2 regions of the Pantoea sp. PGP6 genome follow, and region 2 is predicted to be linked to the other one. Evidence: predicted binding sites of a transcription regulator. Region 2 holds the regulator's gene; the other holds the start of a gene.
The links. Region 2 encodes LexA, which represses DNA repair genes until DNA is damaged. Its sites were predicted from a motif close to TNCTGTATGTACATACAGNA; they were not measured.
Positions count from the first base shown of each region.

Region 1: the regulator LexA is predicted to act here: its motif matches at 4,720-4,739, upstream of mutH (DNA mismatch repair endonuclease MutH).

Region 1 is NZ_JBQBMA010000001.1:976,878-983,748, reverse strand. It holds gene lgt (prolipoprotein diacylglyceryl transferase) at 1-516, opposite strand, end outside; gene ptsP (phosphoenolpyruvate--protein phosphotransferase) at 1,284-3,530, opposite strand; gene rppH (RNA pyrophosphohydrolase) at 3,543-4,070, opposite strand; gene mutH (DNA mismatch repair endonuclease MutH) at 4,755-5,432, shown strand; gene ACLIBF_RS04760 (TerC family protein) at 5,532-6,242, shown strand; gene ACLIBF_RS04755 (YgdI/YgdR family lipoprotein) at 6,361-6,579, shown strand; gene ACLIBF_RS04750 (NADP(H)-dependent aldo-keto reductase) at 6,720-6,871, shown strand, end outside.
Region 2 is NZ_JBQBMA010000001.1:4,009,544-4,016,414, reverse strand. It holds gene plsB (glycerol-3-phosphate 1-O-acyltransferase PlsB) at 1-1,262, opposite strand, end outside; gene ACLIBF_RS19445 (diacylglycerol kinase) at 1,391-1,759, shown strand; gene lexA (transcriptional repressor LexA) at 1,865-2,479, shown strand; gene dinF (MATE family efflux transporter DinF) at 2,584-3,906, shown strand; gene ACLIBF_RS19430 (CsbD family protein) at 4,078-4,290, shown strand; gene zur (zinc uptake transcriptional repressor Zur) at 4,363-4,884, opposite strand; gene ACLIBF_RS19420 (conjugal transfer protein TraF) at 5,335-6,585, shown strand; gene dusA (tRNA dihydrouridine(20/20a) synthase DusA) at 6,692-6,871, shown strand, end outside.

The DNA.
Region 1 (6,871 bases), 3.0 Mb from region 2:
TTCGCTGCGTGATCCCGGGAACAGCATGGCAAACGGGAAGCCCGGATCGACACGGCCCCACAGCTCGCCGTTAATGAAGTTGCCGAGACGGCCCGCACCCAGACCAAACGGGATCAGTGGCGCGATGAAATCAGCCACCTGGAAGAAGTTACGTTTGGTACGGCGAGCGAACACCAGCATCACCACAATCACCCCGATCAGGCCACCGTGGAATGACATGCCGCCATCCCAGACTTTGAACAGATAGAGCGGGTTTTCGAGGAACAGCGGTAAATTGTAGAACAGCACGTAACCGATACGCCCGCCCAGAAACACGCCGAGGAAACCGGCATACAGCAGGTTTTCCACTTCCTCTTTTTTCCAGCCGCTGCCGGGCTGATTGGCACGGCGCACCGCCAGCCACATGGCGAAAACGAAGCCTACCAGATACATCAGACCGTACCAGTGCAGCGAAACCGGTCCGATCGAGAAGATCACCGGATCGAACTGCGGAAATGCAATATAGCCGTTATTCATCATTCACCGTCTATTTTTCAACCCTAAAAAGGGGCGTTGTCAGGCACATAAATTAAGGCTGCGCATCATAGCACAGCCGGTTTTGTGAATTGTCCCGCAAATGTAAACGCGGATAAGCCCAGAGTCTGACCCTTCAGGGGTACATTGTTGTAGCCAGACTGGTCATGTACAGCGCGCAACAACCGGAGCGTACACCTGGTACGTGAGGATTGTGAGCACTGCCCGGGGCCAGAATGGCAAATAAAATAGCCTGACCCTTCAGGCGTACATTGTTGCAGCCAGACTGGTCATGTACAGCGCGCAACAACCGGAGCGTACACCTGGTACGTGAGGATTGTGAGCACTGCCCGGGGCCAGAATGGCAAATAAAATAGTCTGACCCTTCAGGCGTATATTGTTGCAGCCAGTCTGGTCATGTACAGCGCGCAACAACCGGAGCGTACACCTGGTACGTGAGGATTGTGAGCACTGCCCGGGGCCAGAATGGCAAATAAAATAGTCTGACCCATCAGGCGTACATTGTTGTAGCCAGACTGGTCACGGACAGCGCGCAACAACCGGAGCGTACACCTGGTACGTGAGGATTGTGAGCACTGCCCGGGGCCAGAATGGCAAATAAAATAAAATAGTCTGACCCGTCAGGCGTACATTGTTGCAGCCAGTCTGGTCATGTACAGCGCGCAACAACCGGAGCGTACACCTGGTACGTGAGGATTGTGAGCACTGCCCAGGACCAGAATGGCAAATAAAATAGCCTGAAGTGGCGCTTAGCGGCCTCCCCGAATCAGCCCGCCCAGTCCACGACGCTCCATAAAGGTCGAAACCAGATGACGAACCTCGGTGGCGGTATGCGCATTCATTCCCTGCTCACTCAACTTTTGCGCTTCTTCATGATCCAGATGGCGCAGCAGGTATTTTACCCGCGGAACGTTTTTACCGTTCATGCTGAGGTGGTGATAACCCATGCCCACCAGCAGCGCGACGCACATCGGATCGCCCGCCATTTCACCACACAGGCAGAGTTCCAGATTGGCCAGACGGGCTTCATGCGCAATGGCATGCAGCGCGCGCAGCATCGCCGGGTGCAGCGAGTCGTAAAGATTGGCCACTCGGGTGTTATTGCGGTCCACCGCCAGCAGATACTGGGTCAAATCGTTGGTGCCGACTGAAACAAAGTCTACGCGCGACGCCAGATGCGGGATCATAAACAGCATCGACGGCACTTCGATCATGATGCCTATGCGCGGCGCGGGAATTGCATAGCCCAGCATCTCTTCCACTTCACGACCGGCGCGATCGATCAGCCGTTTCGCTTCGTCGATTTCATCAATATGACTGATCATCGGCAGCAGAATACTGAGGTTGCCGGATGCTGCATTCGCCCGCAGCATCGCCCGGACCTGCACCAGAAAAATCTCCGGCTGGTCAAGCGTCAGGCGGATACCGCGCCAGCCCAGGCAGGGATTCTCTTCGCTGATCGGCATATACGGCAGCTGTTTATCTGCTCCGACATCGAGGGTGCGCAGCGTGACGGGCTTGTTGTGAAACAGCTGCAACATGCCCTGATACTGCGCCACCTGCTCCTCTTCTGACGGAAAGCCATTTTGCAGCATGAAGGGAATTTCAGTGCGGTAGAGACCGATGCCGTCAACCCAGCTGCCCAGCGCCTGCTCATGTTCCGGACTTAAACCGGCATTGAGCATCACCTGTACGCGCTCGCCGCTTTTCAGCTCACCCGGTTGATCGACTACTCCTTCCGCCATCTTGCTCAGCGCATTTTCTTCGCTGATCAGACGCTGGTACTCCTGCACCAGCACCGGTTCGGGATCGATTAACAGCTCGCCACGGTAACCATCGACGATCAGCAGCCGTTTATTCAGCTGATGCGGCAGAATATCCGCGCCCATCACCGTCGGGATACCCATAGCGCGCGTCAGGATCGCCGCGTGGGAGTTGGCGGCACCATCGCGCACCACCACCCCGGCCAGCCGTTCGTGCGGCAGCTCGGCCAGAGAGGTGGCGGTCAGCTCATCGGCCACCAGCACGAAGCGCTCCGGCCAGGCATTGGTGCCCACCAGCGAATCATCGAGGTGAAATAACAGCCGCTGACCCAACACCCGCAGATCGCCTGCGCGTTCGCGCAGATAGCTGTCGGTCAGCCGGGCGAACTGTTCGGCAAACTTCTCGATTACCTGTTTAACCGCCCACTCTGCCACCGATCCACGTTCGATCTCATCGAACAGATCTTTCTTCAGTCGGGCATCGGTTAACAGGTGCGAGTAAAGGTCGAAGATCGCCGCGCTCTCTTTCTGCACGCTGGCGCTAAACCGTTTGCTGAAGCGGCGGAACTCACTGGCAGCTTCGCTCATGGCGAGCGACAGGCGTTCACGTTCACGCTGAACATCCAGCGTTGACGCGGCGGAAACCTGATCGAGCAGCGGCTGCGTCTCATCGACCCAGCCCGGTGCCACTGCCACACCGGGTGCTGCCGCAATCGCGCGCACCCGGGTCTGGCGGAACTGGCCAAACAGCTGGCCCATCTGCGATTGCGACAGCAGCGCCGCCATCTGCGTGGCCAGCGTCACCAGAAACGATTCTTCACTCTCATCGAACTGGCGATGTTCCCGCTGCTGGACCACCAGCACGCCAAGCAACTGGCGACGGCTGATAACAGGCACGCCGAGGAAGGAGCGATAGCGCTCCTCTTTAACTGCGGGGATATATTTAAAGCTGGGGTGACTCTGCGCGTCGGCAAGGTTGATCGGTTCGGCCAGACGGCCGACTAACCCGACAATGCCTTCGTCAAACGCCAGCGTTACGGTGCGACCGCGCGGCTTTTTCAGCCCGCGCGTCGCCATCAGGTAATAGCAGCGACGATCGTGATCGGCGAGGTAAACGGAACAGACTTCCGTTTCCATCGCCAGACAGATCTCATTGACCAGAATGTCGAGTGCTTCATTCAGACGCGGCGCACTCGCCACTTTTTCTACAATTTCGCGCAACTGAGTGAGCATAAAGGGCGTGGCCTATCCTCTCTTACGTCGATGGGCAGGATTGTTTCGCTGCCCCGCACTCTCCTGCATAGACATCACCACGCCAGCGAATTCCTTCATTACCCGACGATAGACGTCGCGCTTGAAGGAGACAACCTGACGCACCGGATACCAAAAGCTCACCCAGCGCCAGCCGTCGAACTCAGGCGTGCTGCTGTGCTGCACATTGATATCCGCGTCATTAGACATTAACTGCAGAAGAAACCACTTTTGTTTCTGGCCGATACATACCGGCTTTGTGTCCCAACGCACCAAACGTTTTGGCAACTTGTAGCGCAACCAGTTACGGGTAGATGCAAGTATTCGAACATCTTTACGGTGTAACCCCACTTCCTCGAACAGTTCGCGATACATCGCCTGTTCAGCGGTTTCACCGGGATTGATGCCTCCCTGAGGAAATTGCCAGGAGTGCTGTCCAAAGCGCCTGGCCCATAACACTTGTCCTTGCCTGTTACAAATTACGATACCAACATTCGGGCGGTAGCCATCATCATCGATCACCGGACTACCTCAAAGCTAAATTTGAATAGCCTGATTGTTTCACACTCCTTACAGGCGGTAAACCACTGGATTCACGGGGTGTTAAGCGTAAAACTTCGGGATAACTCACAGAGAAGCCATTAGTTATAAACAATCGGGGTCAGAAAAGCCGATCTTATTCACCTTTTCTGTGGATAGCTTTGTGCAGAACGCGGGAGTTAACTGAATAACCCTGTCAGGCGCGTCTGCATCGTCAAAAAGCGATAATTTACTATACCTATGATTATAAAAACAAAAATAGATGAATTAACAAAATACGCTCAGGTTAAATGGCCGATTAAACTGTCCACTCTTTACAGTTGGGCGAATTTTAACCACCCGTCATGTTATCCACAACGAATCGCTCAGCCTTAGGCCAGAGCGGGCAAATTATGGTCAAAAGTGGGAAAGTCAAGGCTGTAAATGGAACCAGTACCGCACAGTCAGGCCGGTTATCCCAATTTTCTGTGGATAACCCGGTATGAGATCCTGTTCATTGTTGCGAGTAAGTTGGGATAACCTGAAGCGTCCGATAATATTGCCAGGGCCAATCGGTAAAAAAAGCACGATCTATCATGTTATTATCCCCACTCAGCACGGTGAATATTTCGGGTAAACCCACTGTGCAACATACTGTATATTTTTTGAGCAATGCGAGTCTTCACTATGAACTACCTGCCAGCACCACCTGAAGATGAAGCCACCCTGTTAGCCCGGGCAGAGGATTTAGCCGGGTTAACGCTGGAAACGCTGGCCGAACGGGCGGGTCTGACGATGCCTGCCGATCTTAAACGCGATAAAGGCTGGGTGGGTATGCTGCTGGAATGGCATCTCGGGGCCAGCGCCGGTAGCAAAGCCGAACAGGATTTCGCCCATCTCGGCATTGAGCTGAAAACCATCCCGATTGATGCCAGTGGCAAACCGCTGGAAACCACCTTTGTCTGCGTCGCGCCGCTCACCGGTAACAGTGGCGTTACCTGGCAGACCAGCCACGTGCGACACAAACTGGCGCGGGTGTTGTGGATCCCGGTCGAGGGTCAGCGGGACATTCCGCTGCGCCAGCGCCGGGTCGGCGCGCCGCTACTCTGGAGCCCCGACGCGGAGGAAGATGAGATGCTGCGGCAGGACTGGGAAGAGCTGATGGACATGATCGTGCTGGGTCGGGTTGAGCAGATCACGGCACGGCACGGTGCCTGGCTACAAATCCGCCCCAAAGCGGCCAACAGTAAAGCCCTGACCGAAGGAATTGGCGATCACGGCCAACCGATCCTAACCTTACCGCGCGGTTTCTACCTGAAAAAGAGTTTTACCGGACCGCTGCTGGCGCGCCACTTCCTGCTTTAACAATGACATTCTGATCTGACGTGGCGCAATTTTGTGGGAGAGAAGCAAATTCAGTGCGTATAATCCCCGTTTAATTTTCGTTTAGGATTGAATGTAGGTATGTTTGAGTGGATTGCCGATCCCAATGCCTGGCTGGCACTGGGAACCCTGACCATCCTTGAGGTGGTGCTGGGTATTGATAACATTATTTTCCTGTCGTTAGTGGTCGCTAAACTGCCAAAGCATCAACAAGCCAGCGCGCGCCGTATCGGTTTGTTAGGCGCAATGTTAATGCGTCTGGCCCTGCTGGCCTCTATTGCCTGGGTCGCCCGACTGACGAATCCGCTGTTTACCCTGATGGACCATGCGTTCTCTGCCCGCGATCTGATCCTGCTGTCTGGGGGTCTGTTCCTGCTGTGGAAATCGAGCATGGAGATCCACGAAACCATTGAAGGTAACGAAGCGGAACAAAAATCTAACGTCCATTCGTTCCTTGGTGCAATCGTGCAGATCATGCTGCTGGATATTATTTTCAGCCTCGATTCGGTGATTACCGCCATCGGCCTCTCCGATCATCTGTTTATCATGATGGCTGCGGTAGTGATCGCGGTGCTGATGATGATGTTCGCAGCCCGTAGCATTGGTGAGTTCGTTGAGCGCCATCCGTCGGTCAAAATGCTGGCATTAGCCTTCCTGATTCTGGTCGGTTTCACCCTGATTCTGGAGAGTTTCGCGGTTCATGTACCAAAAGGTTACATTTATTTCGCGATGTTCTTCTCAATGGCGGTTGAATGCCTTAACCTGATGCGCAGTAAGAAAAAAACCGCATAGAAAAGTCAAGGGCGAGCGTGCTCGCCCGCAAATTTTCAGATTCCTACGATTAACCCGGCCGGCAAAACGATTTATTACTACACTTTTTGCAGTCGATGATGTGTGGAGATGAGGCGTGATGAAAGGATGGGCAGGTATCGCCATTGTGGCACTAACCGCAGCGATGTTAAGCGGATGCAGTTCTGATTATGTAATGGCAACGAAAGATGGCCGGATGATTATGACCGAAGGTAAGCCGACCATTGATAAAGAGACCGGGCTGGTGCAGTACACCGATCAGTCGGGTCACGCAGTACAGATTAACGGCGATGAGGTCTCGACCATCATTGAACGCTAAGTGCGAAATTGTCTCGCCTGCCACAGATTCCCCGCTGGCAGGCGATTTCCCCGACTTTTCCCCCTTCCTTCCCCGCCATTGCTCGCGCTATAGTCCCTGAGGACACAACATTCCATTCCATAAAGAAAAGGAAGCTGGCAATGCACTATCATCGTATTCCCCATAGCACGCTGGAAGTGAGTCAGCTGGGGTTGGGCACCATGACGTTTGGCGAGCAGAACAGTGAAGCCGACGCCCATGCCCAACTGGATTTGGCTATTCGTTCCGGCATTAATTTTATTGATACCGCCGA
Region 2 (6,871 bases):
ACCAGGGTGATCGGGCGATTCCCCCCGCGCAGCATCGCCTGCAGGGTCATGGCTAAGGTGCCGGTTTTCGGATCGAGCAGGCGACCGGTGCGTGAACGTCCCCCTTCGACAAAGTATTCAACCGAGTAACCGCGGGTGAACAGTTCGCCAAGATATTCACGGAACACCGTGGCATACAGCTTGTTGCCTTTGAAGGTACGACGGATAAAGAACGCGCCCAGACGACGGAAAATCGGTCCGGCTGGCCAGAAGTTGAGGTTGATACCGGCGGCAATGTGCGGCGGCACCAGTCCCTGATGATAAAGCACGTAAGAGAGCAGCAGGTAATCCATGTGGCTGCGATGGCACGGCACATAGACGATTTCATGGCCATCCTGCGCCAGCTGACGGACTTTTTCGCCGCCATTAACATTGATGCCCTGATAGAGCCGGCTCCAGAGCCAGCCCATGACGCGGTCGGTGACGCGAATCGCTTCATAGGAGAAGTTTGCCGCGATCTCTTCCATCATCTCAACCGCATTTTGCTGCGCTTTTTCATGGGAGATTTTTTTGCTGCGCGCTTCATCTTCAACCGCTTTTTCAATCGCTTTCGATTGCAGCAGACGATTAAACAGATCCTGACGTGCCGGTAAGCGTGGGCCAACCGCCGCCAGCCGCTGGCGGGCGAAATGAATGCGCGCCACCCGGGCCAGTTTCTGGGCGATTGATTGGTCGGTGCCGTGTTCGGTTGCCATGCGGCGCAGCGAAACGGTCGGCGAGAAACGGACAAAACTGTCGCGTCCATGCCAGATCACCGCAAAGAATTTCTGCACGCCGTTCAGCACCCGCAGGTGCGGCGTATCTTCGCCCTGAACCTCACGACCAGGCGCCCGGCCAAACATCACCGTCACCGGCAGCATCTGGATATCCAGCTTGGGGTTATTGCGATGCAGGTCCAGATAATCGTGAAAAATCTTCACCGATTCGACGCTGGGCACAAAATAGGGGAACACACGCGGGCCATCGTGGATAAAAACGTGGCGCGGCAGCAGCGAACCATCAATCTCCAGCGGAGAAAGCGGGTCGGGCAGATGATGCCGCAGGCACTGCGCGCGTAAAGTCAGTAAGTCAGCCTTCGAATCGTAAGGCAAAACGTACATAATGGGCCGGGTCGGGTCCAGACCATGTTCAGAAACGGGATCGGCCGGAATGGCCTTACTCTTTACCAAAAACGACAGTGGTAAATTCAGTAATTTGTAATAAAGTTTACGCCAACCTGACATAGACAACATGAAGCCTCTTGTTAGCAAAGCGCCGCAAGCATACCAGAAAGCGCAGCGAAGATCTGTGGTGGTGCCATTTGCACGCAGCCCAGACATTGACGTCAATCCGATGAAAGGGTTCCACTTATATGGCAAATAATGCCACGGGTCTTGTAAGAATAGTAAAAGCCGCAGGTTACTCATGGCAGGGCCTGCGTGCCGCTTGGCAACACGAAGCGGCTTTCCGCCAGGAGGCGCTGGCCGCGCTGGTGGCCATTATTGTGGCCTGCTGGCTGGATGTCGATATTGTCTCTCGCATCCTGATGATCGGGGCAGTGGTGCTGGTGGTCATTGTTGAAATCCTCAACAGCGCCATCGAGGCGGTAGTGGATCGTATTGGCCAGGAGCGCCACCCTTTAGCCGGACGGGCAAAGGATATGGGCTCGGCGGCGGTGCTGATCAGCATCTTACTGGCACTGTTTGTCTGGATCGCGCTGCTTTGGTCGCATTTGCGATAAGCCTTCCACAACGCGCCAGATGGCGCGTTTTGCCTGAGAATCGGTTTCCATTTCACCAATACCTGTATATACTCACAGCGACTGTATAAACAACCAGGGGGCGGGATGAAAGCATTAACCAGCAGGCAGCAGCAGGTCTATGACCTGATTCGCGACCATATTACTCAAACGGGCATGCCGCCTACGCGTGCAGAAATTGCCGCGCAGCTGGGTTTCCGCTCGCCGAACGCGGCAGAAGAGCATCTGAAGGCACTGGCACGCAAAGGGGTGATTGAGATTGTCTCTGGCGCCTCTCGCGGTATTCGCCTGTTGATGGAAGAAGAAGCATCTGAAGGTCTGCCGCTGATTGGCCGGGTTGCTGCCGGTGAGCCGATCATGGCGCAGGAGCACATCGAAACCCATTACAAAGTGGATCCGGGCCTGTTCAAACCTTCTGCCGATTTTCTGCTGCGCGTCAGTGGAATGTCGATGAAAGATATCGGGATTATGGATGGCGACCTGCTCGCGGTACATAAAACCCAGGACGTACGCAACGGCCAGGTTGTTGTGGCCCGTATTGATGATGAAGTGACGGTTAAACGCTGGAAGAAGCAGGGTGCTATTGTGCATTTGCTGCCTGAAAACAGTGATTTTGAGCCGATCATTGTCGATACGCGCGCCCAGTCGCTGACGGTAGAAGGTCTGGCGGTCGGTGTGGTTCGCAACGGCGAATGGCTCTGAGTCTGACATAACCGCGCATTCGTAGCGTCTGATGCTATTCTGTCTGCCCTAATTTTGTCGCTGCTGCTCCCCTCTCTGCAGCGACACCGAGCACGGAACTGCGAATGCGTTTTTTAACGGCTACCGACAAAAACCTCTGGCGGCTGGCGCTGCCGATGATCCTTTCTAACATCACCGTTCCCTTACTGGGGGTGGTCGATACTGCTGTCATTGGTCACCTCGACAGCCCGGTCTATCTGGGCGGGGTTGCGGTCGGCACGACAGTCACCAGTTTCCTCTTCATGCTGCTGCTGTTCCTTCGGATGAGTACTACCGGCCTGACGGCGCAGGCTTTTGGTGCCGGCGATAAAATGGCGCTGGCACGTGCGCTGACCCAGCCTTTAATTATTGCGCTGCTGGCTGGCGTGCTGTTCATCTGCCTGCGCTCGCCGATTACTACGCTGGCGGCCGATCTGATTGGCGGCGATCCCAAAGTTTTGCAACAGGCGGCACTGTTTATTCAGATCCGCTGGTTAAGTGCGCCCGCCACCCTGGCAAATCTGGTGATCCTTGGCTGGCTGCTGGGCGTGCAGTACGCGCGTGCGCCGGTCATCCTGCTGGTGATCGGCAATCTGGTCAATATTGTGCTCGATCTGTGGCTGGTGATGGGGCTGCACTGGGGAGTGGCAGGCGCGGCAACCGCGACCGCGCTGGCGGAGTATATAACGCTGGTCGTCGGGGCAGTGATGGTCTGGCGGGTATTGAAACTACGTGGCATCACCACCGCAATGCTGAAGCAGAGCTGGCGCGGCGATATTCAGCGGCTACTGCGTCTTAATCGCGACATTATGCTGCGTTCGTTAATGCTGCAGCTCTGTTTTGCCTCGCTGACCGTGCTGGGCGCACGTATCGGTCCGCAGGTGGTGGCGGTGAACGCCGTGCTGCTGATGTTTATCACCTTTACCGCCTATGCGCTGGATGGTTTTGCCTACGCAGTCGAAGCCTTCGCCGGTGAGGCGCATGGCGCGAAAGATGGCAGCAGGCTGCTGCGCGTCTGGCATTCTGCCTGCCGACAGGCGCTGGTGGTGGCTCTGATGTTCTCAGTAATTTATGCGTGTTTCGGCTCGCATATCGTGGCGCTGCTGACCTCGATTGAACAGCTGCAACAGGCGGCCGATCGCTATCTGATATGGCAGGTGATCCTGCCGCTGGCGGGCGTCTGGTGCTATCTGCTGGATGGCATGTTCATCGGTGCAACCCGCGGCCGGGAGATGCGTAACAGCATGATGGTGGCGGCACTTGGTTACTTCCTGACGTTGCTTAGCGTCCCGCTGCTGGGCAACCACGGCTTGTGGCTGGCGGTCACCGTTTTCCTGGCGCTGCGTGGCCTGTCGCTGTGGCTGATCTGGCGTAAACACTGGCAGCAGAACAGCTGGTTTAACGCCTGATAGCTGGCATCTGATGTCCTCCGGCTACAGATTATTCTGTATTGTTCCGGCAAACCTAAAATCTTCTACTACAATTAACCGTAAGCAGCGCAGTGAACCAGCGCTTTATATCGTCATTTTGTTTTCTTTCAAGATAAATGATGTAACCAAAGGATGACATAGAGGTCTGCCATGAATAAAGATCAAGCGAGCGGCAACTGGAAGCAGTTCAAAGGCACAGTAAAAGAGAAATGGGGCAAGCTGACCGACGATGATATGCAGGTTATCGAAGGCAAACGCGATCAGCTGGTCGGAAAAATTCAGGAACGTTACGGCTATGCGAAAGAAGATGCAGAGCGTGAAGTAACGGACTGGGAAGGTCAGAACAAAGATTACCGTTGGTAATCACAAAGATTTACGGATAAAGCTCCTACCCGCCGGTACGCTCATACCGGCAACCGCACAAGGATGTGCACATTACCCGCGTTTTCCCCGCTTTTTACCCTCACTTTGATGATCGTGCTGACAACTTTCATGATGGGTGCAGGCTTCGACTTCGACACAATTCTCACATAATCCATGCGCTTCAATCACGCTATGACGCAGGGCAAACTGTGCCTCACCAGCCAGTGTGGCGATAATCTTCTCTACTCCCTGCGCCTGCTTTTCGGTTACCGCCGCACAGCGATCACACACCAGCATGACCGAGGTGTGTGCCGGTGCCTCGAAATGGTGACACATTACGTAGCTATTATTGGACTCCACCCGGTGGATAAAGCCCTGTTCCAGCAGGAAGTCCAGCGCCCGATAGACCGTAGGGGGCTTGGCCTGGGGTTCGCTAACCCGGAGTTGATCCAGCAGATCATAAGCGCTGATCGATCCTGGCTGCTCAGCCATTAATCGCAACACTTCAGCCCGCTGCGATGTCAGACGCACGCCGCGCTGCAGGCACAGTTTTTCCGCCTGGGTCATTATTTGCTGTGACGTCATGTTTGACATGGAAACTCTCCGCTGGATAAGTGATGTTATTTTATCACACAAATTTTCGCGGCGCAGAGGTTGGTTTTTGCCTGATAAAACAGCAAATTCTGGCCGGTGGTCGATTAAAAACGCTGTGTGAGGATCAGGAGAGGCCGCTATCGGCACCCAATCAGATCCACTCGCCGACCGGTTAAGGTGGCCTTTTCAGCGCTTTTGCTTTGCATCTCACTGAGTTAAGAAGTAATGTTCAGCAAGACTTAAGAAATGTCTGGTATTATTTTATTTATTACCGGGTATTTTGAACAAAAATAAAGTTTTATTGATTGGAAAACATCCAATCCTTTGAATTAAGCGACTGTTTCCTTTGAATTCACAGCAATAACGCGTTAGCCAGGGTTCACAATAGGGCTAACAAACTATTCAGTCGTTGAATGTTTCAACGGCACTTTCTCAGGTGATGGCAGGCAAATGGTGAAAAAATCCGCTCAACGCTCAGCGCTGAAGTACACCGCTGTAGTGAACGCGCTTTTCCTTTCTTCTTCCGCCATGGCGGCGGGGACCTGGTATGATGCACGCAATGATGCCATGGGCGGAACCGGCGTCGCATCTTCTCTTTATGGCTCAGCCGTGCTGGCCAACCCGGCTTTGATGACGCGAGCTAAACCCGACGATAGCGTCAGTATTATTTTCCCTTCAGCCGGTATTCAGGTCACCGACAAAGATCACCTGATCGACAAAGTGGATGACATCACCGATACCGTTGATCGCTACCGCGAGGTGATCGGCAACCTGACCTTTGCCGATTATCTGCGTGGCTATCCTGAAGTGCGCGCTGCTTCAGGCGATGTTGCTAACCAGTTAAGTGATTTGCGTGGCAACAAAGCGGACGGCAACACCGGGGTGGCGCTGGCGGTCACTATTCCTAACGAGACGCTGCCTTTCGCCTTTATCACCAAAGCCTATGGATCGGCACATGTGCGAGCCAATGTGGTCCAGAGCGATATCGACTATCTGCGCGGCGTAGCTAACGGCACGGTGCTTCCGCGTCCGGGCGATCAGGACAATCTGCGCTCCAGCGCCAACGGCCTGGCGGCGCTGGTCACCGATTATGGCGTCGCACTGGCGCATGAGTTCACCATTGCCGGTCAGCCGGTGTCGGTAGGCGTCACGCCGAAATTGCAAAAAACCTGGCTGTATAACTACACCGCCAGCATTTACAACTACGACAAAAGTGACATCAACAATAGCCAGTATCGCAGCACGGACACCGGCTTTAACGTTGATGCCGGTCTGGCGACCACGTTTGCTGAAAACTGGACGCTGGGCATCACCGGTCAAAACCTGGTATCCCGCGATCTGCAGACCAAAGAGGTCAACGGCTTCCGTGATACTTACCAGATCCGTCCGCTGGTCACCACCGGTCTGGCCTGGGATAAAGGTCCGTTCACCGTGACCGGCGATGTCGATCTGACCGAAACCAAGCGTTTCAAAACGCAGGAAAACAGCCAGTATGCGGCGGTCGGTGCGGAATATCGGGTGCTCGACTGGTTACAGTTACGTGCCGGTTATCGTGCGGATATGCGTTCGAACGATGAAAACGTCGCAACCGCCGGTTTCGGCCTGTCACCGTTTAATAAAGCGGTGCATCTGGATCTGGCTGGCTCGGTCGGGGCGAACAATACCTGGGGCGCGATGATGCAGCTGGGCTTCAATTTCTGATCTTCTTTGATACCGCAGTTCGGGGCGGGCGATGCACTATCGCCCGCCCTTGTGTTATCCTTGCACAGAATTCAATCACCCTCATTTACCGGATTATCTGCGCTTCATGACCGATACTGTTTCTTCGCAACGTTTCTCGATTGCCCCGATGCTCGACTGGACCGATCGCCACTGCCGCTATTTTCATCGCCAGCTGACCGGCGATACGCTGCTCTACACCGAAATGGTGACCACCGGCGCGATTATTCATGGTAAGGGCGATTACCTGGCCTATAGCGAGGATGAA